4 regions of the Dermacoccus sp. CCH2-D9 genome follow, and region 1 is predicted to be linked to each of the others. Evidence: riboswitches for the same ligand, from Rfam matches in the RefSeq annotation. Region 1 holds a riboswitch; each other region holds the start of a gene.
The links. A riboswitch is a leader RNA that binds a small molecule or an ion and turns the genes downstream of it on or off. The one in region 1 is predicted to bind S-adenosylmethionine.

Region 1 (7,093 bases):
GGACGTCATCGTCGAGCGCGGCACCGACCCGGCCCGTGTCATGATCGACGAGCCGCTCGCCATCTCACAGATGATGCGGGTCGGCACGCCGACGCTGTTCGCCGTCGGCCCGACGCAGGAACTCATCGCCGGCCCCGTCTCGGGATTCGATGCCATCGAGGCGACGATGCAGGACATCCTCACCGAGGTAGCCGCTGCGCGCCCGGTTCACTCCTGACGCAGCCGTCCCCGCCGGCGATTTACGTCCACCTTGGCAATTCCCGTCCCCTTCCGCGAACGGCGTCCACCTTCGCGATTCTTGGTCACTCTCATGAAGGCGACCAAGAACCGCGAAGGTGGACGAAAATCGCGCATGACGACGTAAATCGCAGATGGAGACGGGAATCGCAGATGGGCGCGCGCCCGATCCGCGGACGAGCGGGTCAGCGGGCGTTGCTCGTGAGGTTCCAGGCGTCCTCAGAACCGTCGTCATCGGACGAGTCGTGCCCGTCGTAGTACTGCTCGCCCGGCTCGGCGAGGTCGGCCTGCGACTGCGCGACGAGGTCGATCGGCCCCGCTCCCATCGAACCGCCCGCACCCATCGAGCCGGGTGCACCCGTGGAACCCCCGGAGCCGCCCGAACCCATACCGCCGAGGGCGTCGTCCTCGCCAGCATCCGCGAAACCGTCGCCACCCGACGCATCGGGCACGTCCTCGCCCTTGAGCAACGCGAGCGTCTGCGGCAGGTCGTCGGGCTTGACGAGCACGTCACGTGCCTTCGAGCCCTCCGACGGCCCGACGATGGCGCGCGATTCGAGCAGGTCCATGAGGCGACCGGCCTTGGCGAAGCCGACGCGCAGCTTGCGCTGCAGCATCGAGGTCGATCCGAACTGTGTCGTGACGACGAGTTCGGCGGCCTGCAACAGCACGTCGAGGTCGTCGCCGATGTCGTCGTCGATCTCCTTCTTCGGCGCGACCTGCGCGACGTCCTCGCGGTAGTTCGGCGCGAGCTGGCTCTTGACGTGCGCGACGACGGCGTGGATCTCGGATTCGTTGACCCATGCGCCCTGCACGCGCATCGGCTTGCTCGCACCCATCGGCAGGAACAGCGCGTCACCCTGGCCGAGCAGCTTCTCGGCACCGGGCTGGTCGAGCACGACGCGGCTGTCGGCGAGCGACGACGTCGCGAACGCCAGGCGCGACGGCACGTTGGCCTTGATGATGCCGGTGACGACGTCGACGGACGGGCGCTGCGTCGCGAGGATGAGGTGAATGCCCGCGGCACGCGCGAGCTGCGTGATGCGCTGGATCGACGCCTCGACGTCGCGCGGCGCGACGAGCATGAGGTCGGCGAGCTCGTCGACGACGACGAGCAGGTAGGGGTACGGCGCGAGCTTGCGCTTGCTGTCGGGCGGCAGCTGCACCTTGCCCGCGCGCACCGCCTTGTTGAACTCATCGATGTGCTTGTAGCCGAACGCGGCCAGGTCGTCGTAGCGTGCGTCCATCTCGCGCACGACCCACTCGAGTGCCTCGGCGGCCTTCTTCGGGTTCGTGATGATCGGCGTGATGAGGTGCGGGATGCCCTCATACGCCGTCAGTTCGACGCGCTTGGGGTCGACGAGCACCATGCGCACCTCTTCGGGCGTGGCCCGCATGAGCAGCGACGTGATCATCGAGTTGACGAAGCTCGACTTACCGGCGCCCGTCGCACCCGCGACGAGCATGTGCGGCATCTTCGCGAGGTTCGCGACGACGTAGCCGCCCTCGACGTCCTTTCCGACACCCATGACCATCGGGTGCGTGTTGTTCCGCGCCGCCTGGCTGCGCAGCACGTCGCCGAGGCTGACGAGTTCCTTGTCGGCGTTCGGGATCTCGATACCGATGGCCTTCTTGCCGGGGATCGGCGATAGGATGCGCACGTCGGCGCTCGCGACGGCGTACGAGATGTTCTTGCTCAACCCCGTCACACGGTCGACCTTGACGCCAGGGCCGAGTTCGACCTCGTAGCGCGTCACCGTCGGGCCGCGCGTGAACCCGCTGACGACGGCGTCGATGCCGAACTGCTCGAGTACCTCGGTCAGCGCGTCGACGACGCGGTCGTTCGCGGCGGAGCGCTCCTTGGGCGGGGTCCCCTGTTCGAGGACGTTCGAATCGGGCAGCGTGTACGTGACGTCGCCGCCCATTGCGAGCTGCTCGACACGGGGTGGAAGCTGTTCGGTGGGCTGAGCCTCCACCTGACGTTGAGGGACGGCTGCGGCCGGGGCAGCCTGCTCGACGCGCGTGGCACCGGCATCCTGACGGGCCGCCGCGGCCTTCGGCGACTCCCCCGGCCGCTGTGCCGACGCCGGGCGCGACGCCTGCGCCGCACGTGCGGAGGCCTGGTCGACGACGGCATCGTCGACGGAATCCATGGGTGCGGAGCGGCGCGCTGCCCCACCTGCCGGCGACGCTCCGGAGCGCGATGCCCGGGCTCGCGCGAGCGCAGCGGCGCTCGCGTCGCCGGCGCGCTCGTCGTCAGAGCCGCCGTCGGGCATCTCTCGCGTCTGATCGACGCCCGCCGGGGCGCCGTCGATCGTGTCGATGTCGTAGATCTGCTGCTCACCGCGACGGCGGTTGAGCGGGTTGCGTGATGTGCCACGGCCCTTGCCGCGCGGTCCCTTGCCGACGACCTCGGCGGCCTGCTCGTAGGGCTCATCGCCGCGCCGGGCGTCGTCACCCGCGCCGCGACGCGAGCCGCCCCGCGCGCGGTTGCCGATGTCGGCGCCGTGCAGGTCGTCGGCGACGGCGTCACGCTGAAGCAGCTCGCCCTCGTCGTCGCGTTCATCGAGGGGGTGGCCGAAGATCTGCGCCTCGACCTCGCGGATGCGCTGCGGGATGCGATTGACGGGCGTGCGCGTCAGCACGAGGAAACCGAAGAACGACACGAGCGCGAGGATGATGCCCGCGCCCCACACCGTGAGCGCGGCAGACAGCGGCCCTCCCGTGATGACGCCGAGGATGCCGCCTGCGCCGCGCACCGCGGTCGAAACCCCTGTCGACGGACGCCCGCCGACGAGGTGGGCGATCCCCGTCGAGCCGAGCGCGAGGATCGTCAGTCCGATCGTCATGCGGTTGGTCGGCTGGTGCCCCCGCGGGTGGCGGAACATGTGGATGGCCATGCCGATGAGGACGACGGGCAGAACGTAGGCGATGACGCCGAACGTGCCGGCCGCGACGGCGTGGACGACGTCCCCGAACATGCCGGGCAGCCCCCACCACTCCCGCGCAGCCACGACGATGCCGAGGGCGAGGAGGGCGAAACCGAGCCCGTCGCGACGGTGTTCGGGTTCGAGGTCAGAAGCGGCGGCGCCGACGCGGCGGACGGTGCCGCCGGCGACGTGCGAAACACCCATCCACGCGCCACGAGCAGCGCGACCGGACGCGGAGGGACGCGCTTCAGCAGCCCCTCGCGACGAGCCGGTCTTGCGCGCGGGTGCATTCTTCGTCGTGCCGCCCGAACGTGGTGCGCTCGACTTCGGCGGGGTCGTGCGGGCGCGCGTCGTCGAGGCCGCAGATGCGCCGGCCGGGCGCGAGCTCTTGGCGCGCGGCTGCGAAGAGGCCTTCTTCGCGACGAGGACGCTGTCGTTCGCTGGTCTGTTTCGGGTCGCCACCCCGCAAGGCTAGTGGGGGTTCCGGCCGTTTTCGCGGACCCACGCCGTGACACGGGTCCAATGGTGACGGCGGGTCGGCTCGACACCTTCGAATCCGCGTCCCGACGCGCTGGCGCGTTGACGCGCTCGCATCCGACAGCGCCCTGACCCGTGTCGGAGGCGCCGCCAGCTGCCCGGGGGACCACGGGCATCCCCACCGCGAGACGCCGACTCTTGCGCGCGGCGCTCGCCATCCGCGATCCCACAGGTGATCTCACGATGCGAACCTCTGGCCGCACGTCGGTGGACGCGGCGGAGGGCCGGGTGCGAGCGTTCACGTAGGTCATGAGTTCCAGCGCACAGCCCCGGCTTGCTGGACGGCAACCCTCCACCGCGGTGGGGTGCTCCGGGTGACGACCTGGCCGCCACCAGCACCGGTGTCGGCAAGCGCGGGCCGAGCCATCTGGCGACGGCGAGGCCCCTGATTCGAGGAGCCTCGATGCCCCGTTCTGCCATTCTCTCGATCCTTGACTCCGACGCGCGCCGCCACGCTGCGAGCCACACGACCCGCCCCGCTCACGCCGTAACCCCCGGGACTCCCGTCGCGGACCCCGAGCGTCACCACACCCAGCCCGCGCACCCCGGCGGGTCCCGTCGCGAGACGCCCACGGCTACCTATCATCGCGCGGACGCGCCGCAGCAGGCCAATGCCGCCCTGGCCACGATCGGCGCCGATCTCGGCGTCGCGACGCTCGACGGGCGCGTCGTCGAGCACGCGAACTTCGACCACGGCGCGACGGCTCCCGCGCTGCAGGCCGCCGCGCGGGCCGTCGACACGACCCTGCGCACGTACGGTTCGGTGCATCGCGGTGCGGGACGGGCGTCGCAGCTGACGACCCGGTGGTACGAGGAGGCTCGGCAGGAGGTCGCCGCGTTCGTCGGCGCGCGCGAGGACGACGTCACCGTCTTCACGCGCAACACCTCGGACGCGCTCAACCTGTTGGCTCACTGTCTGCCGCAACAGACGCAGGTCTTCGTGTTCCGCTCGATGCACCACGCGGCGCTGCTGCCGTGGGCGGACGAGCGGACGACGCGGCTGCCGATCCCTCACTCTCACGCCGAGGCTGAGGGCTACCTCGACGTCGCTCTGGCGGAATTCCGCGCCCACAACGATGCTCCCGTGTTGGTCCTCATCACCGGCGCCTGCAACGTGACGGGCGAGGTGTGGCCCATCGAGCGCCTCGCCGCCGTCGCCCGCCGGCATGAGGCGCGGACGGCTCTCGACGCCGCGCAGCTCGCCCCGCACCGCCGCGTCGACATCGACGCCTGGGGCATCGACTACGTCGCTCTGTCCGGCCACAAGGCCTACGCGCCGTACGGTTCAGGAGCCCTCGTCGGGCGCCGCGACTGGCTCGACACCGCCCCTCCGTACTTCCGCGCCGGCGGCGCGAGCCACCGCGTCAGCGAAGATGCGTCAGGCGCCGGCGACGTCGCCTGGGCGCCCGCGCCCGCACGCCACGAGGGCGGCACCCCGAACGCGGTCGGGGCCATCGCGCTCGCGGCCGCAGCCTCGACGCTGTCCGCGCAGCGCGGCGAAGCCGAGGCGCGCGAGGAGAAGATCCACGCCATCGTCCGCGACGGTCTCGCCTCGATCGACGGCGTGAGGATCGTCGAACTCTTCGACGAGCAGAATGCCGCGGACGCTCACCTCGACGATGGCGCGCCAAGGCGGAATGCGAGCGACAACGTCGGCGTCACGACGTTCACCGTCGCCGGATACGACCCGACGCTCGTCGCTCAGGTGCTCGCAGACGAGCACGGCATCGCTGTGCGCGACGGGCGATTCTGCGCTCACCTGCTCTGCGACGCGCGCCTCGGCGAGGGCGCGACGGCAGTGCGCGCCTCGATCGGTCTCGCCACGACGACAGAGCACGCACGACGCCTCGTCGACGCCGTGCGTGCTCTCGTCACCCATGGGCCCACCTTCGACTACACCCACACCCCGGGCCTCGGGTGGAGCCCCGTCACCGACCGACGAGACCTCTCAGAGCCCCGCCCCTGGTGAGGAGAACGAGCGGCGGTGGGCCCCAGCGAGGGGCTCACCGCCGCATTTCGTCAGATACGGGATGCCGACGCGGTGGCTCCTGTCGAAGGGCCCGCTCGCGCGCTCATGCGAGTTTTTTTGACCACGCTCAATAACAAACCTCGACGTCCATTTCGAATCCAGTTGCACCCCAACGGACGAAGGGTGCGACGCGTCACACGCGTCGCACCCTTCATTCATCCGAGATGGCAGCCAGAGGCGATCTCAGCCGCCTCACACGACCCCCTGACATACCCCCGAAGCGTCAGGCGTCGATGACCACCGGGATGATCATCGGTCGGCGGCGCAGCTTGCCGCCGACGAAACCGCCCACGGCGCGCCGGATGACCTGCTGCAGTTGGTGGCTGTCCTTGACACCCTTGTTGCGTGCCTCGAGCAGCGCCTGCTCGATCTTCGGCCGGACGCGGTCGAACACCTCGTCGCCCTCGGCGAAGCCGCGCGTGCGGATGTCCGGGCCGGCGAGGATCGCGCCCGTCTTCGCGTCGCGCACGACGATGACGGTGACGAAGCCCTCGTCACGCAGGATGCGGCGGTCCTTGAGCATGTCCTCGTCGGTCGTACCGACGAGCGAACCGTCGACGTAGACGTACCCGACCGGCACCGCGCCCGTGATGGCAGCCTTGCCGTTGACGAGGTCGACGACGACGCCGTTCTCGGCGAGCAGCACCTGGTCGCTCGGCACACCCGTCGCGGCGGCGAGCTTGCCGTTGGCGACGAGGTGACGCCACTCGCCGTGGATCGGCATGACGTTCTTCGGCTTGACGACGTTGTAGCAGTACAGCAGCTCGCCGGCGGAGGCGTGGCCCGAGACGTGCACCATCGCGTTGCCCTTGTGCACGACATTGGCGCCGAGACGCATGAGGCCGTTGATGAGGCCGTAGACGGCGTTCTCGTTGCCCGGGATGAGCGAGCTCGCCATGAGGATGGTGTCGCCCTCCCCCACGTCGATACGGTGGTCGCGGTTCGCCATGCGCGCCAGCGCCGCCATCGGCTCACCCTGCGAGCCGGTGCAGATAAGCACCTGCTTGTCCTCGGGCATCTGCTCGAGCTTCTTGATGTCGACGAGCACGTTGTCGGGCACCTTGAGGTAGCCGAGGTCGGCGGCGATCGTCATGTTGCGCACCATCGAGCGCCCGACCATCGCGACCTTGCGCCCGTGGGCCTCGGCGGCGTCGAGCACCTGCTGCACGCGGTGCACGTGCGAGGAGAAGCAGGCGACGATGATGCGTCGCTCCGCCTTCTCGAAGACGCGCTCGATCGCGGGCGTGATGTCCTTCTCCGGCGTCGTGAAGCCGGGCACCTCGGCGTTCGTCGAGTCGGTGAGGAACAGGTCGACGCCCTCCTCACCGAGCCGCGCGAACGCGCGCAGGTCGGTGATGCG
Region 2 (7,093 bases), on a different contig from region 1:
ACCGCGCAGGACCCCGAGGGCCTCGCCGTCCTGCGTCACTCCGCGGCCCACGTGCTCGCGCAGGCGGTGCAGCAGATCAACCCGAGCGCGAAGCTCGGCATCGGACCGCCCGTCACCGACGGTTTCTACTACGACTTCGACGTCGCCGAGGCGTTCACGCCCGACGACCTCAAGAAGCTCGAGAAGGCGATGCAGAGGATCGTCAACGAGGGCCAGACGTTCAACCGCCGCGTCATCACCGACGCCGAGGGCCTCGAAGAACTGGCGCACGAGCCCTACAAGTGCGAGCTCATCGGCCTCAAGGGCAACGCTGCGAATGCGGCCGAGGGCGCGGAGGCCGAGGTCGGTGGCGGTGAGCTGACGATCTACGACAACGTCCGCCGCGACGGCACCGTCGCCTGGGGCGACCTGTGCCGCGGCCCGCACGTGCCGTCGACGAAGGTGCTCGGCAACGCGTTCAAGCTCATGCGTTCGGCCGCCGCGTACTGGCGCGGCAGCGAGAAGAACCCGCAGCTGCAGCGCATCTACGGCACTGCGTGGCCGACGAAGGACGAGCTGAAGGCCTACCTCGAGCGCCTCGCCGAGGCCGAGAAGCGCGACCACCGCAAGCTCGGCGCCGAGCTCGACCTGTTCAGCTTCCCCGAGAACATCGGCCCCGGCCTGCCGGTGTTCCACCCCAAGGGCGGCATCATCAAGCGTGAGATGGAGGACTACGTCCGCCGCCGTCACATCGAGGAGGGCTTCTCCTACGTCGGCACGCCGCACATCGCGAAGGAAGACCTCTTCTACACCTCGGGTCACCTGCCGTACTACGCGGACGGGATGTTCCCGCCCCTCGACGTCGACGGGCAGAACTACCGCCTCAAGGCGATGAACTGCCCGATGCACAACGAGATCTTCCGTTCGCGTGGGCGCTCCTACCGTGAGCTGCCGCTGCGCTTCTTCGAGTTCGGCACGGTGTACCGCGACGAGAAGTCGGGCGTGCTCTCCGGTCTGACGCGCGTGCGCATGATCACCCAGGACGACTCGCACAGCTACGTCACGCCCGAACAGGCGCCGGGAGAGATCAAGCACCTGCTCGACTTCATCCTCGGCCTACTGCGCGACTTCGGCATGAACGACTTCTACCTCGAGCTCTCGACGCGCGACGTCGACGGGGACAAGAAGGACAAGTTCATCGGCACCGACGAACAGTGGGACATCGCGACGAAGGTGCTGTCGGACGTCGCGCTCGAGTCCGGCCTCGAGCTCGTGCCGGACCCGGGCGGTGCCGCGTTCTACGGCCCGAAGATCTCCGTGCAGGCGCGCGACGCCATCGGCCGTACCTGGCAGATGTCGACGATCCAGTACGACTTCAACCAGCCCGCTCGTTTCGGCCTCGAGTACCAGGCGGCGGACGGTTCGCGCCAGCAGCCCGTCATGATCCACTCGGCGAAGTTCGGCTCGATCGAACGCTTCCTCGGCGTGCTCGTCGAGCACTACGCGGGCGCGTTCCCGGCGTGGCTCGCGCCGGTTCAGGTGCTCGCTGTGCCCGTCGCGGAGGAGTACTACGACTACCTGCAGGACGTCGCGATCAAGCTGCGCGAAGCCGGCGTGCGTGTCGAGGTCGACATGAGCGACGACCGCTTCCCGAAGAAGATCCGCAACGCGTCCAAGTCGAAGGCGCCGTTCATCCTGATCGCCGGTGAAGAGGACCGCGACAACGGCGCCGTCTCGTTCCGTTTCCGCGACGGGTCGCAGAAGAACGGCGTGCCGGTGGCCGACGCGATCGCCGAGATCACCCGCGTCATCACCGAACGTCAGAACACTGACCCGACGGCCGGCTGACTCCTGCCGCGACGACGACGCGCGCCCCCGAACCTCGCGGTTCGGGGGCGCGCTCGTGTGTTGGCATGTGCACCCGAGGGCCGGCGTTCGACACGGCCGGATGACCACGCTCGGGGTACGAAACCCGGCTGCGTCACCCGTCGCGGGGACCCACCTCAGCGCATGGTCATTTCGCTGCGGCGAAGCCCTTCTCGAGGTCGGCGATGATGTCGGCGGAGTTCTCGATGCCGACGCTCAACCGCACGAGGCCGGGCGTCACGCCGGCGCCGCGGCGGTCCTCGTCGCTGCCCTGGGAGTGCGTCGTCGACGCAGGATGGATGGCGAGGGAACGGACGTCACCGATGTTCGCGACGTGCGAGTGCAGTTCGAGGGCGTCGACGAACTTCTTGCCCGCCTCGACGCCACCGGCGATCTCGAACGACAGCACGGCGCCGGAGCCGGCGGGCAGGTAGCGGTCGGCGAGTTCCTTGTAGGGGCTCGACGGGTCGGAGGCGTAGAACAACGTCTCGACCTGCGGCTGCGACTTCAGGAACTCGACGACCTTCTTCGCGTTCTCCACGTGTCGCTCCACACGCAGCGACAACGTCTCGAGGCCTTGCGCGATGAGGAACGCGTTGAACGGGGAGACGGCCGCGCCGAGGTCGCGCAGCAGTTCGACGCGCGCCTTGAGGATGAAGGCGAGGTTCGCGCCGAGCGGCGATCCGACGCCGAGGTCGCGGGCGAACGCGAGACCGTGGTAGCTCTCCGACGGCTCGTTGAACTGCGGGAACTTCGCCGGGTCGGCGGCGTAGTCGAACGTGCCGGCGTCGACGAGCACGCCGGCGATCGACGTCCCGTGCCCCCCGAGGTACTTCGTCGCGGAGTGGATGACGACGTCCGCGCCATGCTCGATCGGGCGCAGCAGGTACGGCGTCGCGACGGTGTTGTCGACGAACAGCGGCACCCCGGCGTCATGGGCGATGTCGGCGAGGCCGCGCACGTCGAGCACCTTCTGGTCGGGGTTGCTCAGCGTCTCGCCGAACAGCAGCTTCGTGTTGTCGCGGATGGCGCCGCGCCACTCGTCGAGATCGTTGATGTTGTCGATGAACGTCGTCTCGACGCCGAGTCGCTTGAGCGTGTACTTCAGCAGGTTGTACGTGCCGCCGTACAGCGCGGACGAGGCGACGATGTGGTCGCCGGCCTGAGCGACGTTGAGGATGGCGAACGTCGTCGCCGCCTGACCCGACGCGAGCAGCAACGCGCCGACGCCGCCCTCCAGCGCGGCGATGCGGTCTTCGACCGCCTGCGCCGTCGGGTTGCCGATGCGCGTGTAGATGGGGCCGAGATCCGACAGGCCGAAGCGGTTGGCCGCGGTCTCGGCGGAGTCGAAGACGAACGACGTCGTCTGGTAGATCGGCAGCGCCCGGGCGCCGGTGTCGCCGTCGACGTTCTGGCCGACGTGGATCTGCTTGGTCTCGAAGGCCCAGTTCTCGGAGCTCATGATGATGTCCCTCTTGAGGAGTGCGTGGACGCACGGGCGGCGCACCGTACGTGTGGTGCCCGAAGGGGAATCCCTCCGCGCTTGCCCGGACGCGCTCGGCGCCGGGCCAGGTCGTCACCCGGAGCACCCCGCCGCGGTGGGAGGGTTGCCGGCCAGCAAACCGGGGTTTGACGCTGACGCTCGTGACCTGCGGCCACTCTAGGCCGGGTGGTGTCATCAGGCGGGAATGCTGTCTCACATTCCGGTCGCGGCCCCGTGCTGACGCGACGCGCCTACGGGCGACGACCCTCATGCCGTGCTTGACTGTTGCCATGACACCGACGATCGTCCGCGCGCGCCGCGAAGACGCGTTCGCCTGCGCGGCGCTGCGTCTGCAGATGGACCTCGAGGCGGGGGAGAGCAACCGCTCCGGCTTCATCACCGAGTATGCCGATCACTGGCTCGCGCACTACGACGATCTGCCGACGTGGCTCGCCTCGAGTGCTGACGGGACGGCTCTCGGCATGGTGCAGACGTCGCTCGTGCACCGGCCCCCGGCGCTGGCTCGGCCGGCGCAGCCGTCGCTCTACATCGCGGTCGTCTTCGTCACGCCGTCGGCGCGCGGCCAGGGCCTGGCCGAGCGGATGCTGCGGATCGTCGACGCCTGGGCCGACGCGCACGACGTCGCGCGAATGATGCTCAACGCCCGTCCGCGTGCCCGCAGGCTGTACGAACGGGCCGGCTTCGGCCCGCCGGACGAACGTCACATGCAGCGTGTGGCGCCGTTCGGCCTCGACGCCCGCCGCGATGCGGAGCGTGCGTCATGAGCGACGACGTCATCTGGGCGCTCGATCAGCGCGAGCGCTGCATCGCCTGCCCGTCCAAACCGGTCGCGAACGCCGTCGTCCTGCACCTCGGTGCTGACGGCGCCCTCGCGCGCGACGCTGTCGAGCAGTGGGCTCGTGACGGCGTCATGGCCGCCTCGGTCGCATGGCCGGGGGCGGCGGCCGGCCTCGATGACGACGACTGGCTCGACCTCGAGGACGCCGTCACGGGCCTCGCCGGGCTGGCGAGCATCGTCGCCGTCGTCGGTGACGGCGACGCGGCCGAGGTCGCGCGGACGTTGGCGGGCCGTGTCGGCGACGTCGCGCACGCGGGGGAAGCCGACCGAACCATTGTCCCGGCGCGTCTGCGCGAGATCGCGGCGGTCTGAGACCGCTCACCCGGGGTGCATGGTGCGCGCGAGCCCACCCGCGGCCGCTGCGTCGAGGCAGGCGGGGCTCTAGGATCGGGCCATGGTCGACGAGTTCAACACTGATTCGCAGGACGACATCCTCATCGAGCAAGCCGGCGCCTTCGCGGGCGAGGCCGACGGGTTCGGGCGGCTGTGGACGCCGCACCGCATGGCGTACATCGAGGGCGAGCGTCCGACAAAGGACGCCGGCCACGACTGCCCGTTCTGCGCGTCGCCTACGAAGACCGACGCCGACGGCCTCATCGTCCACCGTGGTGAGCACTGTTTCGTCGTGATGAACCTGTTCCCGTACAACCCGGGCCACCTGCTCGTGTGCCCGTACCGTCACGTCGCCTCGTACATCGACCTCACCGACGACGAGACCGAGGAGTTCACGAAGCTGACGAAGGCCGGGGTGCGTGCCCTCAAGGCCGCGTCGAACCCGGGCGGGTTCAACCTCGGGATGAACCAGGGTGACGTCGCAGGTGCCGGCGTCGCCGCGCACCTGCATCAGCACATCGTGCCGCGCTGGGGTGGCGACATGAACTTCATGCCGATCATCGGGCGCACCAAGGCGCTGCCGGTGCTGCTCGAGGACAGCCGTCAGCGCATCGTCGCGAACTGGCCGAACGACTGACACCGGGCACCACGGGCAGTGCGCTGCCTCGAACGGGTATATCGAACCGCTACAGTTGAACCACCATGCTCAACAAGTACGCGCGCGCGTTTTTCTCCGCCATCTTCCGGCCCATCGCCCAGCTCCTGCTGCGTCTCGGCATCAGCCCCGACGTCGTGACGATCGTGGGCACCGTCGGTGTCGCGTTCGGTGCACTGTGGTTCTATCCGCGCGGCGACTTCCTCGTCGGCACGTTGTTCATCACCGTCTTCGTCTTCTCGGACATGCTCGACGGCAACATGGCGCGCCTGTCGGGCCGCTCGTCGACGTGGGGTGCCTACCTCGACTCGACGCTCGACCGCGTCGGTGACGCCGCGATCTTCGGCGGCCTCGTCCTGTACTACGCGGGCAAGGGCGACAACTTCCTCATGGCGTGCCTCGCGCTCGCGTGCCTCGTGCTCGGCTCGGTCGTCTCCTACGCCAAGGCCCGGGCCGAGGGTCTCGGCATGCAGGCGAACGTCGGCATCGCCGAGCGCGCCGACCGTCTCGTCGCCGTGCTCGTCACGACCGGCCTCGTCGGCTGGTTCCTGCCCGAGATCGTGCTGACCGTCGTGCTCACGCTGCTCGCCGTCGCATCGTTCATCACGGTCGTGCAGCGCATGCTCATGGTGCGGAAGCAGGCCCTCGCCAAGCCGTTCGAGGGCTGAGCGCGTGGCCGCCGAGGGGTTGACGACGCGCGCCCGCGACGCCGTCACCGTCGCAGCGTTCAAGGGCGCCTGGTGGGGCGTGCGGGCGCTGCCCGAGCGCGCCGCCCACCGCCTCTTCGACGTCATCGCGGACGTCACGACGCGCCGCGGCGGCCCGAGCGTCGCGCGGATGCGCTCCAACTACGCGATCGCGCGCCCCGAACTCGACGACGCAGCCCTCGACGCGCTCGTCGCCGCCGGCGTGCGCTCGTACCTGCGCTACTGGTGCGAGGCGTTCCGACTGCCGTCGCTGACACGCGAGCAGATCGCCGAGAGGGTGACCACCTCGGGTGAACTCGAGGCGACCCGCAGCATGCTCGCCGATGGACGCAGCGTCGTCGCCTACCTCGGCCACCTCGGCAACTGGGATCTCGCGGGCGCCTGGTCGGCGACACAGCTCGCGCACGTGACGACGGTCGCCGAGCGACTCGAGCCCGACGCTCTCTTCCGCGCGTTCCTGCACTTCCGCGAAGAGCTGGGCATGACGATCATCCCGCTGACCAAGGGCGAGAACGTCCTCGGCCAGGTCGAGACGCTCGTGCGCGAACCGGGTGCGTTCGCGCCGCTGCTGTCGGATCGCGACCTCACGAGCCGCGGCGTCACGGTCGACCTGTGCGGCGAGCCGGCCCGCCTCGCTGCCGGCCCCGCCGTCATCGCCCGACGCACCGGTGCGGCACTCGTGCCGATCACGATCACCTACCGCCGGCGCGACGGCGGCAGCGGCTGGGGCATCGACATCCGCTTCCACCCGGCGGTCGACATCGCCCACACCGATGATGCCCGCGCCGACGTGCAGACCGCCGTCCAGGCGTGCGCCGACGCGCTCGGTGGCGCCATCCGCGAGCACACGCAGGACTGGCACATGATGCAGCGCGTGTTCGTCCGCGACCTCGACGCGCGCCGGGGCTGAGCGGTGCGGATCGGCCTCGTCAGCCCGTACTCGTTCGACGTGCCCGGCGGTGTGCAGCTGCACGTGCGCGACCTCGCGACGTACCTGCTCGCAGAAGGGCACGAGGTCAGCGTCCTCGCGCCGAGCGACGGTGACGACGCGGGTGCGCCGTACGTGACGAGTGCCGGGGGAGCGATGCCCATCCGCTACAACGGTTCCGTCGCGCGCCTGGCGTTCGGTCCGGTCGCGGCGAGCCGGACGGCGCGCTGGGTGGAGCGCGGCGACTTCGACGTCCTGCACGTCCACGAACCGATGACGCCGA
Region 3 (7,093 bases), on a different contig from region 1:
GCCAGACATGGACGACACCAAGGCCGCCGTCGGTGTCATGACGCGGCAGCAACCGCGTCCGCTCTCGCAGCCACGCCTCGATCGGCTCGCGCTGCATCCACTCCTCACGTGCGCCGTCCACGCCGGCCGCGGTGAGAACGGCACCGAAGCAGTTGGGCCCGCTGGCGCGCGGGAACGTCCCCGCGATCTCACGGGCGCCTGGCAGCACGGCGTCGATATCGGCCCAGGCCCGCTGGGTGATCTCGCGATGACGACTCGCGCGCCGCCCCTCGACGACGTATGCCACGACGCGCTCGAGGTCGCGCGCGATGGCCGACGCGTCGTCACCGCTACGCCAGAGGTGACGCGTGGGTTGCGCTCGCCTCAGAGACGCCGGCAAGGCGCGCGCCGCCGCGCGATCGAGCCAGCAGATGGCTTGGTCGTCCACGCCGTACAGCAGGAACGTGTCCTTGAGCTCGAACGTCACCCGCTCGGGCTCGTCGCGCAGGCCGAGGTCGTGCGCGACGCTGCGGGGCACGACGAACGGCTGCTCGACCGGCATCGTCCACGCGCGCCACTGGAGCAGCTGCTCGTGCGTCACCTCGATGCCGAGCACCTCGCGTACGGGCGCCTCGGACGGGCTCATGCAAGCCTCTTCTGCCATTCGATCATCGTGCCCTCGCGTTCGTAGCCGAGCTCGGAGTTGATCCGCAGCACGTGGGTGTTCGTCTCGTCGTTCCAGGTGCGCTGCACCTCGACGCCCGGCGCGACCTGCGGCAGCAGCAGCGACACCGCAGCCTTGACCCGGTAGCCGAGCCGGTGCCCACGGTGCGCGGCCTCGACGAGGGTGTCGTCCTGGTAGGCGATCCAAGGCGTCTCCGCGGGAACGCTGACGTGCGTGAACGCGGCCATCTGCCCGGTCGGTCGGTGCCACGCCACGGCCTCGACGACGCGTCGGCCCTGAGCGCGTGCGGTGTCGAACAGCTCGCGCACCCGCGCGGCATCCCACGTCTCCGGTTCGATCGCAACGTCACCGAGCGGGGTGTCGGTCGACATCATCGCTCCGAGACGGGCCCGCTCCTCGAGCCACTGCGACGGGAGGTCGTCGACGGCCGTCTCGACGACATACTCGTCGTCGAACGCGAGGGCGGCACGCATCTGTGCGGCGACGGCGTCGCTGACCGGCAGACGCTGAGCGTTGCGCACGCACGTCTGGGCCTGGGCGAACCCGCGGGCAGCGAGGAAGGCGCCTGCGGCGTCAGGCTGGCCGACGGGCGTCTGCGTCTCGACGAGGACCGTCGTACGTCCCTCGTCCTGCATGATCTCCTCCGCGGCTGAGAGCAGCGCCGAGCCGACACCCCGTCGTCGCGCGGGAGCCGGCACGTCGAGGTGGAGAAACGCGAGGTGGGTGTTGTCGCGGCGCGGCAGGACGAGCTCGGCGGCACCGACGACGCCAGCTGCTGTGTCCACGCCATCATCCTGTATGTCGGCTGCTCCCCCAACGGCGTCGTCGTCGCACGAGGCTTCCCCCTCGACGGCGACGAACGCATGACGCGTCTCGGATTCCTTGCCCCACATGGCGCGCAGCTCGTCGGCGGGGTAGGCGATCGTGTGCTTGCCCCACTGCTCGTGGCCCACCGTCATGAACACCTGCGCCCAGGCGTCGAACAGCGGGTCGGACGGGCCGATCTGACGAATGCGCATGGCGACATTGCACTCAGCACCAGCTGCGTACGCAACCGGTTTTTCGGCGCGTCCGCCTGGATCGTGCGACAACCCGTTCATGCCGGCGGAGGGTCGGGCCGGAATGCCTCGACCGCCGGCGGTGTTGTCTCGGAACCCGAGGAAAGGCACCTCATGTTCACTCGAAAGCACACCCGAACGCCCGAGGCGAGCGACCTGCACGACGTCCTCGACGTGCCGATGTTCTCCGAACTGCCCGACGGCTCGGCGACCCTGTACGTCGCGATGGGCTGCTTCTGGGGCGCCGAACGCATCTTCTGGAAGATTCCGGGCGTCGTCACCACGGCCGTCGGGTACATGGGCGGCCACGCCACCGAGCCGACGTACGAAGATGTCTGTGGCGGCGGCACGGGCCACACCGAGACGGTCATGGTGGCCTACGACCCGTCGCGCGTGTCCGAACGCGAGCTTCTCAAGGCGTTCTGGGAGAACCACGACCCGACGACCGCGAACCGGCAGGGCAACGACGTCGGCACGCAATACCGCTCGGCGATCTACTGGACGACGCCGCAGCAGGAGCGCGCTGCCCGCGAGACGTCCGCGCTCTTCCAGGAGGCACTCGACGACGCGGGCCGCGGCGCCATCACGACCGAGATGCGCCCGGCCGACGAGGCGGGCCCCTTCTGGCCGGCGGAGCTGTACCACCAGCAGTACCTGTCCAAGCACCCCGGCGGCTACTGCAACCACGGCTTCAAGGGCGTCACGTGCCCCGTCGGCGTCGCCGACCTGCCCGCGCAGACGGATGTCCTCCCGCCACGCTGACGACGACATGCACGGCGGCCGCTGAGCCGGCGGCCGATCAACCGGCCACCGCGGCGCACCGGCCGTCTCAGCGCACCTGGAAGGCCCGGCTCGTTCCGGTATGGGCACTGACCTTGCCGTTCCAGCCGTTCTTCCAGCTGCCCTGCTGCACGAGGCGATACGTGCTCGCGGGCGTGCCGCGACGTATGCGCCGCTCCATGGTGCATCGCGAGTACGAGACGCCCTCGCGCGACCAGACGTACGAGGTGTCCCAGTCGTGGTCGTCGAGGACGTCGACCCACGACGAGCCGACCTGACGCTGCACCTTGACGAACGTGCCCATCGTGCGGAAGTCATTCTTCGGGTGGCCGCCGCGGAAGACCGCCCGCACGCTCGAACCAGCCGAGCGTGTGGCGTCCGGCTGAGTCAGGACGTCACCGAAGTGCTGCCCGGGTGGGGCGTCGTCGAACACGACGCCGGGGCCCTCGGCGCGTGGCCGACGTCACACTCATCACCCACCTAGACGATCGTCCAAGCTGTGTGAAGAAATCACTCACCCGAGCCTCGACGGCGAAAGACGCCGCATCAGCCACGCCGCGTGTCGCACGTCACAATCTTCGCCCACGTCTCATCTCCAGTGCCACAACTTGACGCTTTGTCGTGCGCGGCTCTAATCTCGCTGCTGGTCAAGAGATCCGATGCAAAGCCCTGGCTGGTCGGACGGCAACCCTCACACGCGTGGCGGGGTGCTCCAGGTGATGACCCGGCCGCGTCGACCACGCGGCAAGCACGCTCGGCACCCAACGTGACGGCATCCTCGTGAGCCTTCCGTTGCGCTGCCCAGGCCCCGAAAGGCATGCCCCGCACGACACCGCGCACCGCGCCCCACCCCGGCGCCCCGCCTTCACGCTGACTCCGCGCACCCGCGCCAGCCCCGCGCATTCGCATCCTTGCCGCCTCACCAGGAGAGATCATGACCGACAAGCACACCCCCGCCGACGAGACCTCGACGCCCACCTCGTCCACGCATGACGCCACGAGCGCCGAGAACGGCGCGACCGCCCTGCCCCCGAAACCGAAGAACGACACCGGCAAGTACGTTGCGATCGGCGCAGGCGTCCTCGTCGTCGCGCTGGCCGCCGGCATCGGGGCCAAGGTGCTCGGCGGGAGCAGTGACGACAAGCTGACCCACCTCAAGGTGGGCACGACGGAGGCGTCGGACCCGTACTGGAACCAGCTCGTCAAGGTGGGCAAGGACAAGTACGGTCTCGACATCGAACCGGTCAACTTCTCTGATTACACCCAGGCCAACCCCGCGCTCTCCGAGGGCCAGGTCGACCTCAACCAGTTCCAGCACCTGCAATTCCTCGCCGACTACAACACCAAGGCGAAGCAGAACCTCACGCCCATCGGGGCGACGTACATCGTCCCGCTGGCGCTGTACTCGAAGAAGCACACGAGCGTCGGCCAGTTCCCCCAGGGCGGCAAGATCGCCATCCCCAACGATCCGACGAACCAGGCGCGCGCCTTGCTGCTGCTGCAGAGCGCCGGACTGCTGAAGCTCAAGGGTGGTGGCACCTCGCTGTCGACCCCGGCCGACATCGACGCCGGCGCCTCGAAGGTCACCGTCACAGCGGTCAACGCCGAGCAGACCGCGGCCGCGCTGCCGTCCGTCGACGGCGCGATCGTCAACAACAACTTCGCCGCGGACGCGAAGCTCGACCCGAGCAAGGCCCTGTTCAAGGACGACCCGCATGCGGCCTCGTCGAAGCCGTACATCAACGTCGTCGTCGCGCGCGCCGCGGACAAGGACAACGCCGACTACGCCAAGTTCGTCAAGGCCTACCACGACCCGAGCGTCGAGAAGCTCATCGAGGAGCGCACGAAGGGCACGAGCGTCCTCGTGAACAACTCCGCCTCCGAGGTGCAGGGCATCCTCGCGAACCTCGAGGCCCAGATCAAGGCGAAGGGATCGAAGTGACGGGCCCCTCCCCCACACTGACGAAGGCCGCCGCGCCGGCGAGTGCCACCCCGCCCGCCGTCGCCTTCCACGACGTCGGCAAGACGTTCACCCGCGGCAAGAGCCGGGTGACGGCTCTCGACGGCATCACGACGCAGGTGGAGCGCGGACGCATCGTCGCCGTCATCGGTTTCTCCGGCGCAGGTAAGAGCACCCTCGTACGTCTCATCAACGGCCTGGAGACGCCGACGCGCGGCCACGTCGAGATCGACGGCGTCGACCTCGCGTCGCTGTCCGCGAAGCAGGTGCGCGAGCTGCGCGGTCGCATCGGCATGGTGTTCCAGCAGTTCAACCTCATCCGCTCGCGCACGGTGTACGCCAACGTCGCCTACCCCCTCGAGGTCGCCGACTGGGACAAGGCGCGCCAGGAGGCGCGCATCACCGAGCTGCTCAGCTTCGTCGGGCTCACCGAGAAGGCGTGGGCCTACCCCGACGAGCTCTCCGGCGGGCAGAAGCAGCGCGTCGGCATCGCCCGTGCGCTCGCGACGAACCCGGAGATCCTGCTCGCCGACGAGTCCACGTCCGCGCTCGACCCCGACACGACGAAGGACGTCCTCGCGCTGCTGCGCCGCGTCAACGACGAGCTCGGCGTGACGATCGTCGTCATCACCCACGAGATGGACGTCGTGCGCGAACTCGCCGACGACGTCGTCGTCCTCGAGGCCGGCCGCATCGTCGAGTCCGGGCGCACCGTCGACGTCCTCGGCGCGCCGAAGGCGGACGCGACGCGCCGCCTCGTCGACGCCACCCTGCGGAACGTGCCCGACGCACGCGAGAGCGCCCGGCTGCGCGCTGCCCACGACGGGCACCTCGCGACGCTGACGGTTCACGACCCGCGCGAGTTCGGCCGTGTCCTGGCCCGCATGTCCGCACACGGCGTCGAACCGGAGATCGTGCACGGCGGCCTCACACCGCTCAAGGACGACACCCTGACGACGTTGACGCTCGCCCTGCGCGGCGACGACGGCGCCGTCACCACCGTGCTCGACGAACTGCGTCTCGCCGCCGACGTCGAGGAGGTCGCCGCATGATGCCCGCAACCGATTGGGAGGCGCTGCGCCCCACGATCGTCACCGCGGTGGGCGAGACGCTGCTCATGGTCGGCGCGACGATCATCATGGGCGGCCTGCTCGGCCTCGCCCTCGGCGTGCTGCTCAACACCACACGACGCGGCGGCATCCTCGAGAACCGAGTTCTGCACACGGTGCTCAACGTCCTCGTCAACATCATCCGACCGATCCCGTTCATCATCTTCGCCGCCGCTCTCGGGCCGTTGACGCTCGCCGTCACGGGCTCGACGATCGGTGCGAAGTCGATGATCTTCCCGCTGACGATCGCCTCGACCTTCGGCATCAGCCGCATCGTCGAGCAGAACCTCGTGAGCGTCGACCCCGGCGTCATCGAGGCGGCGCAGGCGATGGGGGCGAGTCCGTGGCGCATCATTCGCACCGTGCTCATCCCCGAGGCGCTGGCGCCGCTGATCCTCGGCTACACGTTCGCGCTCGTCGCGGTCATCGACATGACGGCCGTCGTCGGCGCCATGGGCGGCGGCGGCATCGGTGACTTCGCCCTGTCCTACGGTTACCGCCGCTACGACTGGGCCGTGACGTGGGCCGCCGTCGTCGTCATCATCGTCTTCGTTCAGATCGCCCAGTTCATCGGCAACGCTCTGGCCCGCAAGGCGCTGCGTCACTGACACACCCTTCGCGCCGCTCGGCGCGAGCATGACGAAGGGCCGTGACCATCCGGAGAGGATGATCGCGGCCCTTCGCCGTCAGGACGCGTCAGACCAGCCGTGCGTCAGCGAGCGCCGACGGTGGCGACCTTCTGCAGGCTCGAGCGCAGGTCGGCCTGCATGCCCTCACGCTGCTGGACGTGGTGGTGCTTCTTCTTCGTGCTGGACGCGCTGTCCGTCACCTCGTTGGCGGGGCCGGGCTCCGGCTGGGGCACGGGGTCGCACTCGACGTCGGCGTGGCCCGGTCCACCCGTCCGCGCGGGCATCGCGCCGGTGAGGAGGTAGGCGGAGATCTTGTCGTCCGTGCAGGCGATGCCATTGAGCGAACCGGAGTGCGTCGTTCCACCGACGCCCTCGATGAGAGCGCTCTTCGGGAAGCGCTTGCGCACCTCGAGCGCGCCCGGGAACGGCGTCGCACCGTCGTGGGTCTCGGCGATGAGGAGCACCGGCCCGACCTTCGAACCGTCGATCTTCATGGCCTGCGCGTTCGTCGACTTGACCGGCCAGCTCGTGCACGGGAGGTTGAACATGGCGTTCGCCCACGTCTCGAAGGGCGCCTTCTTGTCGACCTTCGAGTTGTCCGAGAGCCACTTGCTCCACACGTTCGACCACTTGACGTCGGTGCACTGCGTGCCGAGGTAGACCGCGTAGCTGTTGTCCGAGCCCGGCCCGGAGCCGTTGGCGTCGTCGTACAGCGCGGTCGTCGGGCCGAAGTCACCCTTCTGCAGCGCAGCGGCCAGGGCGGCGCCGTCGTCCTCCCAGCCGAAGACGTAGTAACCGGCGTTGAGGTAGGCGTCGGTCCACTCGTCAGGTCCGATCTTGCCGTTTGCGGGCTTCTTCGCGAGCTTGTCGCGCATCGAATACCACTGCTTCTT
Region 4 (7,093 bases), on a different contig from region 1:
AGAGCAATGACCGCGGGATGGTCGATGTCCGCGGGAAGCGCGGGGGTCTGAGCCGTTTCGGACACTGAGGTCACCAACTACCTTCCGAGAGTGCACAACGCATCGGGCAGGCGCAATCGCGCGCCGAGCGCTTCGTACGAGGGAAGAGACGAACCACGGGGGCGGGATCCGACGAGAGCCGGTTGCTCGAGACTCACCTGAGCTCGCCTGGCACCGTGGTGCCTGATTCGATCCCCCGCGTCGCTTCTTTCACCATTATAGAACTCTGGGTCGAGAACCGCAGAATCACGGGGTTCAACGCCCCTGCGTGCGCGGGTGTTCCCGACCTGACGCAAGCGCGTCAGGCCGGGGTTGGGAGCAGCGCGAGATCAGTGCGCTGTGGGCTTGACCGCGAGGACGGGGCACGGCGCGTCGAGCAGCAGTCGCTGAGCGCTCGAACCGAGGATCAGCTTGCCGACGGGCGTGCGGCGACGCAGCCCGATGACGAGCAGCGCCGGGTCGAGTTCGGCCACCTCGTCGAGGATCACCTCGACCGCGTCCTGGCCCTCCTCCACCTGCACGACGCGGCCGCCGACCGCGTCCGCACTCTCCTGCGCGGCAGCGCGCGCGTCGTCGCTCGGGACGGTCGAGACGAGTACGAGCGGGCGCCCCAGCACACTCGACTGACGCACGGCCTCGGCCACCGCGGCCTCACCCTCCGGGCCCGGAGCGAAACTGACGACGACGGACATGCGCAACCCCTGTTCTGCGACTGTGGCGATCGGCTCACACGCTACCCGAGGTGCCGCGAGCGCCCGCCGTCACGCCACGGGATGGACGCGGCCCGCCTCGGCCGTGAGCGGCCGAGCGATGACCTCGCGCACGAGCGCCGCGATCTGGTCGGCCTCGATGAGGAAACCGTCGTGACCGTGCGGCGAGTGGATGAGACGCAGCCGTCCGCGCCCGTGAGCCCGGACGATGTCGGCGGAGGCACTGACCGGGAACAGCCGATCGGAGTCGACCGCGGCGACGACGAGCTCACCCCCGAACACCCGAAGCGCAGGCTCGATGCCGCCGCGGCCGCGGCCGACGTCGTGCGTCGCCATCGCCTGCGTGAGCCGCACATAACTCATGGCGTCGAACCGCGCAACGAGTTTCGCGGCGTGGTGCTCGAGATAGCTCTCGACGGCGAACAGGCCGCCGTCGAGCGTGCGGTCCGCTCCCTGCGACTCGCGCCCGAACCGCTCCTGCAACTCGTGCGCGCTGCGGTAGGAGGTGTGCGCGATCTGGCGGGCGAGCCCGAGCCCCGACGTCGGGAAGACGCCCTGCTCGAGGTAGCCGCCACCCCGGAAATCCGGGTCAGCTTCGATTGCCCGCACCTGCGTGTGCCCCCACGCGATCTGGTCGGCGCCCGCCGCCGCGCAGCTCGCGACGACGAGGGCGCGCTGCACCCGATGCGGGAAGGTCGCCACCCACTCCGCGGCGCGCATCCCGCCGAAGGAGCCGCCGATGACAGTGTGGAAGCGCGCGATGCCGAGAGCGTCGGCGACCCGCGCCTCGGCGCGCGCCTGATCCCTGACGCTGACGTGTGGGAAGCGCCCGCCCCACACCCGGCCGTCTGGTGCGAGCGACATGGGGCCCGTGCTGCCGCGACAGCCGCCGAGCACGTTGATCGCCACGACGAACAGCTCGTCGGTGTCGAGGGGCGCGCCGGGGCCGATGAGACCAGGCCACCACCCCGCCGTCGGCTGCCCGGGGCCGACCGGCCCGACGACGTGCGAGTCTCCGGTCAGGGCGTGCTCGACGAGGACGGCGTTGCTCGCGTCGTCGTTCAGCTCGCCCCAGCACTCGTACGTCATGACGACGTCGGGCAGGGCGGCGCCGTTCTCCAGCGTCAGGGTGCCGATGTGGACGGCACGTGCGTGCGGGTTGAACCCGTCGTCGGTGAGGGGCGCCGCGGAGTCGGCCACGGCGAGGCGACGGTGCGAAACCATGACGTCCTCGATTCCGAGGTGGGTCGCAACCCACCTCTCGCGCTTGCCGCCCACGGGCGGCCCTGTCGTCACCCGGGGCACCCCGCCGCGAGGGAGGGTTGCCGCTCAGCAAGCCGGGGCTTGTGTCGCTGAAACTCTTGACCTGCGACACAGTAGGCGGCCCTGCCCGCGGCTTCCATCGCCCGCGCGGCGACGTCCACGATGTGGCGCGCTCCCACAACCGGCACGCTCGTCAGGCGACGGAACTCTGCCGAGCCTTCGTGTGGAGCGCACCGACGGCCTGCTCGTACGACAACCCCGTGCCTGTGATGTCGCGCAGCAGTTGCCCCAATGACGTCCGTCCGATGCGCAGCGACGCCGCGGCGCACGCACCGGCTCCTCGCAGGTCGCCTTCGCGCCAGGTCGCGGCGGCCTCGAGGGCCTTCCACGCGGCGCGGCCGTGGCGCGGCACGAGCGGCAGCCAAGTTCGCAGGCACGCGCTCGTCATCAGCGGGCCAGGCTCGCCGAGCGGCGTGCCCGGGCTCAGCAGACGGAACAGTTCGGGTGCGACGCACAGGAGGATCTCATCGCGCGTCGGGCCGTCGACGACAGCGTCGGCGAGCACCTGCAGGTCGGCGCTGCGGGAGCGTCGCCGGGTGCCCGACGCGGTGTCGGGGACGTCGCACAACCGTGCCCAGGCGGCTCGGACGTCGACGACGCTGGGAACGGGGCGCGCGGTGGCGGCCATGGCCTCGCCGCCGCGGCGGACGTCGCGAAGCTGCTCGCGGGTCTGCTCTGACAGGGACGGGATCTCGTGGATCGCGCCGTCACAGCAGCCGAGCTCGCATTCGATGGCCCACCAGTGCTCGTCGCTGGCACCGAGGACGTGGTGCAGCGGCACGCGGCGCTCGATGCGTTTCGCGAGGGCCGCGATGTCGACGCGGCCCGGCTCGCAGCGATAGGCGATGGCGATGGCGGCCTGCGCACCCATCGTCGCGCGCCGCTCAGCGACGACGTCGAGCATGTGCGCCGTCTCCCCGTCGCACGCATCGTCCGCCCAGCCGAGCACCCCCGCGAGCGCACCGTCACGTTCGAACAGGACGATGACGGCGCCCGCCCCCTCGGAGCCGACGAGATCGGGAAGGGCTGCCACCAGGGCGCTGAGGCCCTTGAGTCGTGTTGTTGTCTTCATGCCCCCAGCGAAACCCATGACGCCACCCGCGCGCTGACCACGAGCCACAAACCTGTGGACGAGGCATCCTGCGGGCCGCGAAACGGGCCGTAGCCGTCACACCTGTGGGTGAGTGGGCCGTTCGAGCAAGGCCAGGCGGGGGTTCGCGGCCCTCAGATCGTCGCCCGGAAGCCCGTTGATGCGCACGGACGACACATCGCCGAACCGGCCCGGACACGCCGAACGCCACCCGCCGAAGACGAGTGGCGTTCGGGGTGGAATCAGGGCGACGTCAGGCTGACGGCGGGATCTGCGCGACGAAGTCGCGACGCGCCGACTGGGCGATCTTGCGGATGAGGACGACATCGAGGCCGCCACCGATGAAGCCGCCCGCCACGGGGATGAGGCGCGGAATGCGCGTGAGGAAGCGACGCCCCACCTGCGAGCCGAGACGGAACGCAACGGACTTGTTCACGACGGCGAGCGCCGCCGGCGGCAGCTTGCGCGTGGCGACGTTCGTCGCGACGCCACCCGTCATCGGGCCGAGGCCCTTGAGGACCTGCGTCGCGTCCGCACCGATGAGGTCGAGCAGGATCGCCGAGCGCACGGCTGGGTCGTCGACGTCGTGACCGTTGATGGCGGCGATTGCCGCGACCATGCGCGTCGCGACGGTGTAGAAACCGATGACGTTCGCGGGCAGTGCCACGGGGAGCGTGACGAAACCGCCGAGGTTGGTGAGGAAGCCGTTCGCGCCCGCGAGCTTCGTGTGTGATGCGACGACGTCGTCCATCGCCGCTTCCTTGGAGCCCGCCTTCTTCATCGCCTCGTCGGCGACGGCGCGGGCCGACTTGAACGTCGCCACGCCCCCGATGCCCACCGAGATGAGGTGCTGCGCCAGGGTGTTGGCCGTCGAGTCGAGCATGCCCGACGGTTTCTCGGGGGCTGCAGGAGCCTTCTTGTCTTGACCGAATCCGAACATGAGGTGATCCTCCCAAGTTGGCGGGGGCCCGGCAAGCCACCGCAGGGGTGGCCGCAGCCAGGCGAGCGTTGCGAAGCCCGCGTGGCCGTCGGCTCAGACCGACGGCCGGCGAGAAGCGCTCGCGGGCTCACAACGAGCCCTTGGTGCCCGGATCCTCTCCCTCGGCGCGCAGGAACTGCTCCAGCTCGGCGCCGATCTCGTCTGCGCTCGGCAGGTCGTTCATCTCGGCGGCGAGGAGCGAGCGTCGACGACGACCCTCGGTGAAGGCGTCGTACTGCCGCTCGAGGCCCTCGACGACCTCGGTGACCTCGTCGTTCTCGCTGATCTGCTTGGCGATGTCGACGCGATGCAGCCCGGCGATCGCGGCGAGCTCCTGAGCGGGGATCGCCAGCCCCGTCAGCCCGCAGACGGCCTCGAGCGCGGCGAGCGCGGCGTCCGCGAACTCGACCTGCGTGAGGTAGTGCGGCACGTGGATCGCGAAACCTGCGGTGTCCATGCCCGCCTCGGCGAGCCGGATGTGCATGAGCCCTTCGGCACTCGAGGGAACCTGGACGTTGCCGAAGAGCGGCTCGTTCTCCGTCAGCAGACGCTGATCGGAGGCGAAACGCGTGAAACCGACCGGGCGCGTGTGCGGCACGGCCATCGGGATTCCGTGCGCGCTCACCATGAGCGAGACGCCGAGGTTCGCCGCGAGGATGCGGACGGCCTCGCTGACGCGCTCCCACTGGTAGTCGGGCTCGGGGCCGGCGAGCAGCAGGAACGGCGTGCCTTCGGCGTCGACGAGGCGGTACAGCACGAGAGCCGGGTCGTCGTACTCGCTGTAGCGGTCGCGATCGAACGTCATCATCGGGCGGCGACCGCGGTAGTCGAGCAACTGGTCAACGTCGAACGACGCGACGACCGTGTGCTCGAGCGTGCCCAGCATGTGCGCCGTCATCAACTTCTGCGTGTTGCCCGCGTCGATGAAACCGCCCAGCGAGACCACGAGGGTCGAGGCGCTCTGCTCGGCGAGCGGGGTGTCGGTCTCGATGCGGAACAGTTGCGTGGGATCAAGCACGTCGTACTCCTTCGTCAGGTGCTCACCGTTCAACGCCCCGCGCGCGGGGATGATTCCCCCACGCCGCGGCCACTCAGGTCTGCGGCGACGCGGCGTCCGGAACGGTCTCGGCATGACCGTCGGTGCGCAACTGCGCCCGCAGCGCCTCGGCATTCTCGGCGAGGATCTGCTGGTCCTGGCCGCGCGTGACGGCGTGCGGGTCGAACTCGGCCGGGCTCTGCGTCGGCCACACGTGCAGGTGCAGGTGCGGCACCTCGTACCCCTCGACGAGCAGGCCGACGCGCTGCGCCTGCCACGCGCGCTGCTGCGCCTGACCGATGATCTGCGCGACACCCGTGAGATGCGCGAAGATGCTCGGCGGCGCCTGCGTCCATTCGACGATCTCCCCGCGCGGCACGACGACCGTGTGCCCGTCGGTGATGGGGTCGATGACGAGGAACGCCACGCACACCTCGTCCTGCCAGACGAAGTGCGCCGGGATGTCGCCGTCGATGATCTTGCTGAAGATGCTCGCCATGGCCTCCAACCTACGCCCGATCAGCGGGCCTCCGCAGCGTCCATCGCCTTGTAGATCCGCTTCTCGGACACCGGGTGAGCGGTGCCCAGACGCTGCGCGAACTGGCTGACGGCAAGCTCCTCGATCATCCAGCGGATGTCGAGCACGTCGGCGTCCCCACGGCGCTCGGGGCGCAGCCCGGCGACCATGTCGTCGTACTCACGTCGGACGGTCGCGACGAGGTCGGCGCGGTCGGCGTCACGCACGAGATCGGTGACGCCCTTGTCGAGCCGCTCGAGCATTCCCCGCACGTAGCGATCGAGGTGACCGAGGCGCGCCAACCCGGTCTCGGCGACGAAACCGGGATGGATGAGCGCGACGAGGTGAGCGGCGACGTCGTCGTGCAACGCCTTCGCCGCGGGCGCCGTCAATCGTGACAGCCCGAGCTGCACCTCGGCGGCGTGCTCGAGCACGGGCGCGAGCTTCTCGGCCGCCTCGAGCACGAGCGGTGCCACCTGCTGACGGATCGCCGTGAGGGCCGCGTCGAACTGCTCTGCGTCGCGCACTTCGCGCCCGGGCATGCCTTCGATGACGGAGTCGACGGCGGCCGCGAGGACGTCGTCCATGAGGGCGTCCATCGAACCGTGCGGGTTGTTGCCGAGCGCGAGCTTCTGCCGGTTGCTCATGAGGCCGAGGATTCGCTTCCACGGCACCTGCGTGTTGAGCAGCAGCAGACGGCGGGTGCCGAGCCGAGTGGCCTGGCGCGCCTCGGACTCGGTGCCGAGCACCTCGACAGCGACGTCACGGCCGTGGTCGACGACAGCCGGGAAGCCCGTCATCCGCTGGCGGCCGGCCGACTTCGTGAACTGGCGGGGCAGCTCACCGAACGTCCACTGCGTCAGCCCCTGCTGCTCGAGGTCTCCGGCCGCCTTCGCGATCGACTGACGCAGACGCCCGGCGAGTTCGTCCTGCAGCGCCGCGAGATCCTTGCTCTCACGGATCTTGCGGCCCCGCTCATCCTCGACCCTGAACGTGACCTTCAGGTGGTCGGGCAGCTTCCCCGGGTCCCAACTCCCCGCGGGCACACGTACCGAGGTGAGACGAAACAGCGCCTCGCCCAGCTCGTCGGCGAACGGGACCTCACCCGGGCGACCCTGGGCATCCATGAGCGCCAGCGCCCGCCGCGCATGGTCGGGAGCCGGGACGAAGCTGCGTCGGATGTTCTTCGGCAGCGACTTCACGAGGGCCGTCGCGAGTTCCTCACGCATACCGGGCACGAGCCAGTCGAACCCGTGATCCTCGACCTGGTTGAGCACCGGCAGCGGCACGTGCACGGTGATGCCGTCGGCGTCTGCACCCGGCTCGAACTGATACGTCAACTTGAGCCTGAGACTGCCTTGCCGCCACGACTTCGGGTAGGCCGACTCGTCGACGGCGT

Region 2: another riboswitch for S-adenosylmethionine. It lies ahead of AX669_RS07595 (bifunctional o-acetylhomoserine/o-acetylserine sulfhydrylase); the one in region 1 lies ahead of AX669_RS09480 (aminotransferase class V-fold PLP-dependent enzyme).
Region 3: another riboswitch for S-adenosylmethionine. It lies ahead of AX669_RS01380 (MetQ/NlpA family ABC transporter substrate-binding protein); the one in region 1 lies ahead of AX669_RS09480 (aminotransferase class V-fold PLP-dependent enzyme).
Region 4: another riboswitch for S-adenosylmethionine. It lies ahead of AX669_RS12410 (homoserine O-acetyltransferase); the one in region 1 lies ahead of AX669_RS09480 (aminotransferase class V-fold PLP-dependent enzyme).

The regions. Positions count from the first base shown of each region.
Region 1 is NZ_LSJT01000107.1:15,754-22,846, forward strand. Features, by position in the region: gene AX669_RS09465 (MauE/DoxX family redox-associated membrane protein) at 1-217, shown strand, start outside; gene AX669_RS09470 (DNA translocase FtsK) at 423-3,629, opposite strand; SAM riboswitch class IV at 3,950-4,064, shown strand; gene AX669_RS09480 (aminotransferase class V-fold PLP-dependent enzyme) at 4,108-5,673, shown strand; gene AX669_RS09485 (ribonuclease J) at 5,957-7,093, opposite strand, start outside.
Region 2 is NZ_LSJT01000092.1:7,985-15,077, forward strand. Features, by position in the region: gene thrS (threonine--tRNA ligase) at 1-1,827, shown strand, start outside; gene AX669_RS07595 (bifunctional o-acetylhomoserine/o-acetylserine sulfhydrylase) at 1,994-3,307, opposite strand; SAM riboswitch class IV at 3,380-3,495, opposite strand; gene AX669_RS07600 (GNAT family N-acetyltransferase) at 3,619-4,113, shown strand; gene AX669_RS07605 (hypothetical protein) at 4,110-4,499, shown strand; gene AX669_RS07610 (HIT domain-containing protein) at 4,582-5,157, shown strand; gene pgsA (phosphatidylinositol phosphate synthase) at 5,223-5,843, shown strand; gene AX669_RS07620 (phosphatidylinositol mannoside acyltransferase) at 5,848-6,792, shown strand; gene AX669_RS07625 (glycosyltransferase family 4 protein) at 6,796-7,093, shown strand, end outside.
Region 3 is NZ_LSJT01000015.1:1,816-8,908, forward strand. Features, by position in the region: gene AX669_RS01360 (hypothetical protein) at 1-625, opposite strand, end outside; gene AX669_RS01365 (GNAT family N-acetyltransferase) at 622-1,683, opposite strand; gene msrA (peptide-methionine (S)-S-oxide reductase MsrA) at 1,837-2,484, shown strand; gene AX669_RS01375 (neutral/alkaline non-lysosomal ceramidase C-terminal domain-containing protein) at 2,552-2,935, opposite strand; SAM riboswitch class IV at 3,148-3,259, shown strand; gene AX669_RS01380 (MetQ/NlpA family ABC transporter substrate-binding protein) at 3,437-4,444, shown strand; gene AX669_RS01385 (methionine ABC transporter ATP-binding protein) at 4,441-5,514, shown strand; gene AX669_RS01390 (methionine ABC transporter permease) at 5,511-6,179, shown strand; gene AX669_RS01395 (alpha/beta fold hydrolase) at 6,284-7,093, opposite strand, start outside.
Region 4 is NZ_LSJT01000147.1:36,058-43,150, reverse strand. Features, by position in the region: gene AX669_RS12420 (RNA polymerase sigma factor) at 1-74, opposite strand, end outside; gene AX669_RS12415 (universal stress protein) at 369-731, opposite strand; gene AX669_RS12410 (homoserine O-acetyltransferase) at 801-1,973, opposite strand; SAM riboswitch class IV at 2,008-2,116, opposite strand; gene AX669_RS12405 (hypothetical protein) at 2,206-3,144, opposite strand; gene AX669_RS12400 (EcsC family protein) at 3,416-4,102, opposite strand; gene AX669_RS12395 (PAC2 family protein) at 4,230-5,159, opposite strand; gene AX669_RS12390 (HIT family protein) at 5,233-5,676, opposite strand; gene hrpA (ATP-dependent RNA helicase HrpA) at 5,697-7,093, opposite strand, start outside.